DNA from 2 places in the Streptomyces huasconensis genome. Region 1 is predicted to be linked to the other one. Evidence: predicted binding sites of a transcription regulator. Region 1 holds the regulator's gene; the other holds the start of a gene.
The links. Region 1 encodes HrcA, which represses chaperone genes, less so after heat shock. Its sites were predicted from a motif close to TTNGCACTCNGNNNNNCNGAGTGCNAA; they were not measured.
Positions count from the first base shown of each region.

Region 1 (5,056 bases):
GCCCCAGACCCGCTCGACCAGTTCGGCGTCGTGGCGGCCCTCGACGTAGATGCGTCCCGCGCGGGCGACCCTGGCCCGCGCGCCGGGAACGGCCACCGAACCGGAGGCGGTGCGCGAGGGACGTACCGGCGCCGCGCCCGCGGCCGGGCGGACCAGCGTCACCGTCCTGCCCTCCAGGAGGAACCCCCGCGGCTCCATCGGGAAGACGCGGTGCTTGCCGAAGCGGTCCTCCAGGGTCACCGTCGGGCCCTGCGCGGTCTTCTCGCAGCGGATCACCGCCCCGCAGAAACCGGTGCTCAGCTCCTCCACCACGAGGCCGGCGTCCGCCGCCACCTCCGGGACGGGCTTCGGCTTCTTCCACGGCGGGGTGAGATCGGCGGAGTACTGGCGCATTCCGCCGACGATAGGAAGAGCGGGCGGGACCGCCGCTACGACACGCCGGAACGTGCCGCCAGTGTGGCGCGCTGCGCACGGACAAAAGCCGCATCCACCACCGCACCGTGCCCCGGCACGTACCGCGCGTCCTCGCCGCCCAGCTCCAGGAGCCGGTCCAGCGCCGCCGGCCACCGCGAGGGCACCGCGTCCGGACCGGCCTGCGGTTCGCCCGACTCCTCGACGAGGTCGCCGCAGAAGACGATCTCCCGCCCGCCGTCCGCACCGCCCCCGTCGTCCCCGCCGGGCACCAGGACCGCCAGGTCATGGCCCGAGTGGCCGGGGCCGACGTTCGCGAGGAGGACCTGGACGCCGCCGCCGAGGTCGAGCGTCCACTCCCCGCACACCAGGTGGTGGGGGTGGACCAGGAGATCGACCGCCTCCGCCGCCGCCCGCCGCTCCAGGCCGTGCCGCACCGCGTCCGCGCACAGCTCCTCGCCGCCCTTGCCGAGAACCGTGTCGATGCCCACCGCCCCGTACACCTCCACGCCCGCGAAGGCCGCGGCCCCGAGGACATGGTCGAAGTGCGGATGCGTCAACGCGAGATGCGTCACGCGACGACCGCCGCCGAGCAGCTCCCTGGCCCGCGTCCGCAGCGCCGCGCCCTCGGCCAGGCTCGCCCCGGCATCGATCATCAGGGCCGCCTCGTCACCGACGACGAGCCCCGCCGTGCAGTCCCACACCGGCAGGCGGCACCGTCCCACGCGCGGTGCGAGCCGCTCCCAGCCCGCCGCTTCCCATGCCGGCTCCACGTCCATACGGTGACGCTAACCGCTGCGGCGGCTCGTGGCATGACCAACCGGGCTCCGGGCACGCGCAACGGGGTGCGGGTCCGGCCTTGCCGGGTCCGTACCCGACGCCCGTACACTGACCCTTTGACAGGCTGGCACTCACCCGCGTTGAGTGCCAGGCAGCGGTCCACGCAGGGGATCACCGCGACGGACGACGTTTGGGAGGTGTGCGCGATGCTCAGTGAACGCAGGCTCGAAGTGCTGCGCGCCATCGTCCACGACTATGTCGGGACGGAGGAGCCGGTCGGCTCCAAGGCGCTCACCGAGCGGCACCGTCTCGGCGTCTCTCCCGCCACGGTGCGCAACGACATGGCGGCGCTGGAGGAGGAGGGGTTCATCGCCCAGCCCCACACCAGCGCGGGGCGCATCCCGACGGACAAGGGCTACCGCCTGTTCGTCGACAAGCTCGCCGGGGTCAAGCCGATGACCGCCCCCGAGCGGCGCGCCATCCAGAACTTCCTCGACGGCGCCGTCGACCTCGACGACGTCGTGGGGCGCACGGTGCGGCTGCTCGCGCAGCTCACCCGGCAGGTCGCCGTCGTGCAGTACCCCTCGCTGACGCGGTCGACCGTGCGGCACGTGGAGCTGCTCTCGCTCGCTCCCGCGCGCCTCATGCTCGTCCTGATCACCGACACCGGCCGGGTCGAGCAGCGCATGATCGACTGCCCGGCGCCCTTCGGGGAGTCGTCGCTCGCGGACCTGCGGGCGCGGCTCAACAGCAGGGTCGCGGGCCGTCGCTTCGCGGACGTCCCGCAGCTGGTGCAGGACCTGCCCGAGGCCTTCGAGGCCGAGGACCGCGGCACCGTCTCGACGGTGCTCTCCACCCTCCTCGAGACACTCGTCGAGGAGACCGAGGAGCGGCTGATGATCGGCGGCACCGCCAATCTCACCCGCTTCGGGCATGACTTTCCCCTCACGATCCGCCCCGTTCTCGAGGCCCTTGAGGAGCAGGTCGTGCTCCTCAAGTTGCTTGGCGAGGCGACGGATTCGGGCATGACCGTACGGATCGGTCACGAGAACGCCCATGAGGGCCTCAGCTCCACCTCCGTGGTCTCGGTCGGCTACGGTTCGGGCAGCGAGGCAGTCGCCAAACTAGGCGTGGTCGGACCGACCCGCATGGACTATCCGGGAACGATGGGAGCAGTACGCGCAGTGGCACGTTACGTCGGACAGATCCTGGCGGAGTCGTAAGTGGCCACGGACTACTACGCCGTACTCGGCGTGCGCCGCGACGCTTCCCAGGACGAGATCAAGAAGGCCTTCCGGAGGCTGGCGCGTGAGCTTCACCCGGATGTGAATCCGGACCCGAAGACTCAGGAGCGCTTCAAGGAGATCAACGCCGCCTACGAGGTGTTGTCGGACCCGCAGAAGAAGCAGGTCTACGACCTCGGCGGCGACCCGCTGTCCCAGGCGGGCGGCGGCGGTGGCGCGGGCGGTTTCGGGGCCGGTGGCTTCGGCAACTTCTCCGACATCATGGACGCGTTCTTCGGGACGGCGTCGCAGCGGGGGCCGCGTTCGCGTACGCGCCGCGGCCAGGACGCGATGATCCGCCTGGAGATCGACCTCGACGAGGCGGCCTTCGGGACGACCAAGGACATCCAGGTCGACACGGCCGTCGTCTGTACGACCTGCAGCGGTGAGGGTGCCGCGCCGGGGACCTCCGCGCAGACGTGTGACATGTGCCGCGGCCGCGGCGAGGTGTCGCAGGTCACGCGGTCCTTCCTCGGGCAGGTCATGACCTCGCGGCCGTGCCCGCAGTGCCAGGGCTTCGGCACGGTCGTGCCGACGCCGTGCCCCGAGTGCGCCGGTGACGGCCGCATCCGGTCGCGGCGGACGCTGACCGTGAAGATCCCCGCCGGTGTCGACAACGGCACGCGGATTCAGCTCGCGGGTGAGGGCGAGGTCGGGCCCGGTGGCGGCCCCGCCGGTGACCTGTACGTGGAGATCCACGAGTTGCCGCACGCGGTGTTCCAGCGGCGCGGCGACGACCTGCACTGCACGGTCACCATTCCGATGACCGCGGCGGCGCTCGGCACGAAGGTGCCGTTGGAGACGCTGGACGGTCTTGAGGAGATCGACATCCGGCCGGGCACGCAGTCCGGTCAGTCGGTGCCGCTGCATGGGCGTGGTGTCACGCATCTGCGGGGTGGTGGGCGTGGTGACCTCATCGTGCACGTGGAGGTTCTGACCCCGACCAAGCTCGATGCCGAGCAGGAGCGGTTGCTGAGGGAGCTGGCGCAGCTGCGGGGCGAGGAGCGGCCTACGGGGCAGTTTCAGCCGGGGCAGCAGGGGTTGTTCTCTCGGTTGAAGGATGCGTTTAACGGGCGGTAGCGCCTTGAGCGGTTGTTGCGCCCCCGGGGCGGGTCTTCCCGTGCCGGGGGCGCTCTGTTTTTGGCCGCGGGTTGTGTGTGGTTGGTCGCGCAGTTCCCGCGCCCCTGAAGGGGCGCGGGGAACTGCGCGACCAGCCCGGGACGGTCTGCAGGCGCCGGCGGGCGGTCGTGGGCACGCGAGGTGGCGTGCGCCGGTGCGGGGTGCGATTCGGTGCGGTTCAAAGAGCGTGGGACGATGCGGGTATGTCCTCCGTGCTCAGCGATCTCTGCCGCCATCCGATCGTGCAGGCCCCCATGGCGGGCGGCGCGTCCTGTCCGCAGTTGGCCGCGGCCGTCTGTGAGGCCGGCGCCCTGGGGTATCTCGCCGCCGGGTACAAGACCGCCGACGGGATGTACCAGGAGATCAAGCAGCTGCGGGGCCTGACCTCGCGGCCCTTCGGCGTCAACCTCTTCATGCCGCAGCCCGACACCGCGGACGCCGCCGCGGTCGACGTCTACCGCAGCCAGCTCGCCGGTGAGGCCACCTGGTACGAGACGCAGCTCGGCGACCCGGACAGCGGGCGCGACGACGGGTACGACGCCAAGCTCGCGATCCTGCTCGACGACCCGGTGCCGGTCGTCTCCTTCACCTTCGGGTGCCCCACGCGTGACGTGCTCGACTCCTTCGCGCGGGTCGGCACCGTCACCGTCGTCACCGTCACCACGCCCGAAGAGGCACAGGCCGCCCAGTGGGCCGGTGCCGACGCCGTGTGCGTGCAGGGCATCGAGGCGGGGGGGCACCAGGGCACCCACCGCGACAACCCCGAGGCCGACGGCGCCGGGATCGGGCTGCTCTCCCTCGTCGCGCAGGTCCGCGAGACCGTGCAGATCCCCCTGGTCGCCACGGGCGGCCTGATGCGCGGCGCGCAGATCGCCGCGGTCCTCGCGGCGGGCGCCGACGCCGCGCAGCTCGGCACGGCGTTCCTGGTCACGCCCGAGTCGGGCGCCCACGCCCTGCACAAGCAGGCCATGACCAATCCGCTCTTCCTGCGGACCGAGCTGACCCGGGCCTTCTCCGGGCGGCCCGCGCGCGGCCTCGTCAACCGCTTCATGCGCGAGCACGGCCCGTACGCCCCCGCCGCCTACCCCGAGGTGCACCACCTGACCAGCGGCCTGCGCAAGGCCGCCGCGAAGGCCGGGGACGCGCAGGGCATGGCGCTGTGGGCCGGGCAGGGCCACCGGCTCGCCCGGGAGCTGCCCGCGGGACAGCTCGTGGAGGTCCTCGCGGCCGAACTCGCCGAGGCCCAGGGCGCGTTGGCCGCCGGGAGCCAGGGCGGCGCCGCGTGACCGCCCCCGTCTTCGTCGTCGAGCAGTTCGAGGCGGAGCGCGGCGGGCCGTACGTACTCGACGGCCCCGAGGGACGCCACGCCGTCTCCGTGAAGCGGCTGCGCGCCGGGGAGGACGTCGTCCTGACCGACGGCGCCGGACGGTGGGCGCACTGCGTGGTCCTCGACACCGAGGGCA
Region 1 covers NZ_CP086119.1:2,563,041-2,568,096, reverse strand. The annotation lists gene J2N69_RS11610 (DUF3097 domain-containing protein) at 1-393, opposite strand, end outside; gene J2N69_RS11605 (MBL fold metallo-hydrolase) at 429-1,190, opposite strand; gene hrcA (heat-inducible transcriptional repressor HrcA) at 1,398-2,414, shown strand; gene dnaJ (molecular chaperone DnaJ) at 2,415-3,554, shown strand; gene J2N69_RS11590 (nitronate monooxygenase) at 3,797-4,879, shown strand; gene J2N69_RS11585 (16S rRNA (uracil(1498)-N(3))-methyltransferase) at 4,876-5,056, shown strand, end outside.

Region 2 (5,056 bases), 1.1 Mb from region 1:
CGCTCCTGCGTGTTCATCCCGCACGACCTGGAGCAGGGCAAGGTCGTCATGGCCGCGGTCTACGGCGGCGAGCTGGTCGGCATCGAGGGCAACTACGACGACGTGAACCGCTTCTGCTCCGAGCTGATCGGCGATCCGCTGGGCGAGGGCTGGGGCTTCGTCAACGTCAACCTCCGGCCGTACTACGGCGAGGGCTCCAAGACCCTCGCGTACGAGATCTGCGAGCAGCTCGGCTGGGAGCTGCCCGACCAGCTGGTCATCCCCATCGCCTCCGGGTCGCAGCTCACGAAGATCGACAAGGGGCTCAAGGAGCTGATCGCGCTCGGCCTCGTCGCCGACAAGCCCTACAAGATCTTCGGCGCCCAGGCGGAAGGCTGCTCGCCCGTGTCGGCCGCGTTCAAGGCCGGGCACGACGTGGTGCGCCCCCAGAAGCCGAACACCATCGCCAAGTCGCTGGCCATCGGCAACCCCGCCGACGGACCGTACGTGCTGGACATCGCGCGCCGTACGGGCGGGGCGGTGGAGGACGTGAACGATGCGCAGGTCGTCGACGCGATCAAGCTGCTCGCGCGGACGGAGGGCATCTTCGCGGAGACCGCCGGGGGTGTGACGGTGGGCGTCGCGAAGAAGCTGATCGAGGCGGGGCTCATCGACCCGGCGCTCACCACGGTGGTGCTGAACACGGGGGATGGCCTGAAGACGCTGGACGCTGTCGCTGAGACTTCGCAGGCCACCGCGACGATCAAGCCCAGCCTTGAGGCGTTTCGCTCCGCGGGCCTGGCCGGTTAGTCCTCGCCGCAGAGGCTGATGTCCGCGGCCGACCGCCGGCCGTGGTCCGTCCTCGCGCAGTTCCCCGCGCCCCTTTCAGGGGCGCCCACTCCCGTATCTCGAAGGTGAACCCCATGAGCGTCAATGTCCGGATTCCCACCATCCTTCGCACCTACACCGGCGGGCAGGCCGAGGTCGTCGCCGAGGGGGCGACCCTCGGTGAGGTCATCGCCGATCTGGAGAAGAACCACACCGGCATCGCCGCCCGCGTCCTGGACGACCAGGGCAAGCTGCGCCGCTTCGTGAACGTGTACGTCAATGACGACGACGTCCGGTTCGAGCAGGGCCTGGAGACGGCCACGCCGGACGGCGCGGGCGTGTCGATCATCCCGGCGGTCGCCGGCGGCTGAGCCGTTGACGATCCGCTGGTGATCCGTTTCTGCAACTTCTCTGCGTAACCCGAATTGCCCTCTCCGCTGACAAACGGAGGGGGCAATTCTGCATGGTTGATCGCGATACAGTTGGGAATGCTGTTTCGCCGTTTGTGTCGAGCGCATATACGAAGTCGGCCGGGAGCCGACAAGAAGCAGCCAAAGCGAGCCGCCCCTTTGAGCCTTTCGTGGCATTTGCCGGGCCCGACTTGCCCTGGATCATGACGAACTCTCCGCATATCGCCGATCCGGCATGCCCAGAATTCTCGTCCGATTGACCTGTTGCAGAGGGCAGTTGGGCAGATACATTCAGCGGCGGTCGACGCGTTCCGGCGCACACCCCCAACCAATGGGGGGTGAGGTCTGACCCGGGTCCGCGAAGTGCGGTCCTGTGCAAGGGCCAGTAATAGGGGAGTTAGGCATGGCTCAGGGCACCGTCAAGTGGTTCAACGCGGAGAAGGGGTACGGCTTCATCGCGGTCGACGGTGGTGCGGATGTTTTCGTCCACTACAGCGCGATCCAGATGGACGGTTACCGCACCCTTGAAGAAGGTCAGCGAGTCGAGTTCGAGATCTCGCAGGGCCAGAAGGGTCCGCAGGCGGACATGGTCAAGCTCGCCGTCTAGCTCGGCGCGATCGACCACCGAAGCAAGCATCGCGAGGGGCTCGTATCCCATGGGGGTACGGGCCCCTCGTGTGCGCCCGCGCGCCCGCGGGTAGGGACGGTGGGTCCGGATCGCGCGCCCCCGGATCCGCGAGAGGCGCTTGCACTCGCAGGGGTCGAGTGCTAATCATTGGGCTTAGCACTCTCCCAGTGAGAGTGACAGAACTTGGATCGGGTCGGTGAGGTCCGCGGGCCGCGTGGGGCAAGGAACCACACGGTGCGCAGTCCGTCCGTCGCGGGCACCAGCACGGTCCGTTTGCGTTTCCACCCCTGTCCGGGAGGACCACTTCACATGGCCAAGATCATCGCGTTCGACGAGGAGGCACGGCGCGGCCTCGAGCGCGGCATGAACCAGCTCGCCGACGCCGTCAAGGTGACCCTGGGCCCCAAGGGTCGCAACGTCGTCCTCGAGAAGAAGTGGGGCGCCCCCACGATCACCAACGATGGTGTGTCCATCGCCAAGGAGATCGAGCTCGAGGACCCGTACGAGAAGATCGGCGCCGAGCTGGTCAAGGAGGTCGCGAAGAAGACGGACGACGTCGCCGGTGACGGCACGACGACCGCGACCGTCCTGGCCCAGGCCCTGGTGCGCGAGGGTCTGCGCAACGTGGCCGCCGGTGCCAACCCGATGGCCCTCAAGCGCGGCATCGAGAAGGCCGTCGAGGCCGTCTCCGGCGCCCTCCTTGAGCAGGCGAAGGATGTCGAGACCAAGGAGCAGATCGCTTCGACGGCCTCCATCTCCGCCGCCGACACCCAGATCGGCGAGCTGATCGCCGAGGCCATGGACAAGGTCGGCAAGGAAGGCGTCATCACCGTCGAGGAGTCCCAGACCTTCGGTCTGGAGCTGGAGCTCACCGAGGGTATGCGCTTCGACAAGGGCTACATCTCGGCGTACTTCGCCACCGACATGGAGCGTATGGAGGCGTCGCTCGACGACCCGTACATCCTGATCGTCAACTCCAAGATCTCCAACGTGAAGGACCTCCTTCCGCTGCTGGAGAAGGTCATGCAGTCGGGCAAGCCGCTGCTGATCATCGCGGAGGACGTCGAGGGCGAGGCCCTGTCCACGCTGGTCGTCAACAAGATCCGTGGCACCTTCAAGTCCGTCGCCGTCAAGGCTCCGGGCTTCGGTGATCGCCGCAAGGCCATGCTCGGCGACATCGCCATCCTCACCGGTGGCACCGTCATCTCCGAGGAGGTCGGCCTCAAGCTGGAGAACGCCGGTCTCGACCTGCTCGGCCGCGCCCGCAAGGTCGTCATCACCAAGGACGAGACGACCATCGTCGACGGCGCCGGTGACAGCGACCAGGTCCAGGGCCGCGTCAACCAGATCCGCGCCGAGATCGAGAACAGCGACTCCGACTACGACCGCGAGAAGCTCCAGGAGCGCCTGGCGAAGCTCGCGGGCGGCGTGGCCGTCATCAAGGCCGGTGCCGCGACCGAGGTCGAGCTGAAGGAGCGCAAGCACCGCATCGAGGACGCCGTTCGCAACGCGAAGGCGGCCGTCGAGGAGGGCATCGTCGCCGGTGGTGGCGTGGCTCTCATCCAGGCCTCCGCGGTCTTCGAGAAGCTGGAGCTGGAGGGCGACGAGGCCACCGGTGCCGCCGCTGTGAAGCTGGCCCTGGAGGCCCCGCTGAAGCAGATCGCCGTCAACGCCGGCCTTGAGGGTGGCGTCGTCGTCGAGAAGGTGCGCAACCTCACCGTCGGCCACGGCCTCAACGCCGCGACCGGTGAGTACGTCGACATGATCGCCGAGGGCATCCTCGACCCGGCGAAGGTCACGCGCTCCGCTCTGCAGAACGCCGCGTCCATCGCCGCGCTGTTCCTCACCACCGAGGCCGTCATCGCCGACAAGCCGGAGAAGGCCGCCGCGGCGGGCGCTCCGGGCGGCATGCCGGGCGGTGACATGGACTTCTGATCGACCTCTGGTTGATCACTGTCCTGACGTTCGCGTCCCGAGGGCGGCACCTCTTCTCAGGAAGGGGGGCCGCCCTCGGGCGTTTCCGGCTTCCGTCATGGTCAGGTGACGTAGTCCTTCAGCTTCTCGGTTTCCAGGGTGATGGCCACGGGGGAGGGGAGACGGACCGTGGAGCCGTAGTGGTACGGGCGGCGGTTTTGGTAGACGCCGTTCTGCGGGGCGCTGTGGACGACCAGGGTGTCGTTGTCCCGGTCGATGAGGAGGTAGACGGGGATGCCCACGTAGGCGTAGGCCCGTCCTTTCTCCAGGCGGTCACGCCGGTCCGTGTCGTTGTCGTGCGAGGTGACTTCGACGGCCATGAGGACGCCCTCCGGAGAGGCCCATTCGCCCTCCTGGTCGATGAAGTGGTCCAACGGGGCGAGGGCGCCGTCGGCCCTGGCCCGCCCATTGCGGTATGTCGGGACCCTGAGACCCTGTTGGGGGTAGAGCGCCAGCTCGGGACGCTGCTGCATACACTGCCGAAGCAGCCACATGACGATGGCCCCGTGGAGCTGGTCCGGCACGGGTTTGACCTCTAGCTTTCCGTTGATCAGTTCGAGCGTGACCGTCTCCGGGGCCACACGAGCCAGTTCCTCGAAGTCCTCGACATCGATCGGGCCGTGCTTCAAGCGCAGCCTGCCGCCATAGAACTCCAGCCTGTTCCGGACGGTTTCCGGGGCTCGGCGTACCAGCTCCTCGAAGTCTTCGACGGACATCTGCGGGCGTTCATCGGTGCCAGGGGTCATGGTGGTGCCTCCTCCCTTCCATCGTGCCCCGGACCCATGTCGTCGGACCGTTGCAGCGTTCATGCGTGTGCCCTTGCGTGTGGAGAGTTGGCGGCGGTGCGGAGCGCCGTCACGTGGGCGCGGACGGCCTCTGGGAGGAGGACCGCTGCCGTGGTGGGCGTCGGTTCGCCTCGGCAGGGGCCGCAGGTGCCGCCCGGGAGGGCCTCGGGGCGGCCGGGGGCGCCGCAGCGGGTGCATTCCAGGATGCGGAGGGCGGGGCGGGGCGGTGGGGGCTCCGGGGGCAGCTTGGAGGTCAGGCGGCTGCGGACCACGGCCGCGGGGCTGTGGATGGGCGTGGGGAGGCCCGCGGTGAGGGCGCGCACGATGTCCGGTTCGGTGGCGCCGCGCTCGAACCACTGCGTGACCTGCGGTTCGAGGCGTACGCAGTCGAGGTACGAGAGGGACAGCGCGGGCGCGGTCCTACCGAGCGCCGCCAGCAGGATGAAGGCGCG
Region 2 covers NZ_CP086119.1:3,657,921-3,662,976, reverse strand. The annotation lists gene thrC (threonine synthase) at 1-789, shown strand, start outside; gene J2N69_RS16605 (ubiquitin-like small modifier protein 1) at 903-1,178, shown strand; gene J2N69_RS16600 (cold-shock protein) at 1,621-1,824, shown strand; gene groL (chaperonin GroEL) at 2,155-3,780, shown strand; gene J2N69_RS16590 (Uma2 family endonuclease) at 3,882-4,565, opposite strand; gene J2N69_RS16585 (hypothetical protein) at 4,625-5,056, opposite strand, start outside.
Region 2: groL (chaperonin GroEL) is a predicted target of HrcA. The motif match lies at 1,999-2,025, and genes of this name have one in related genera.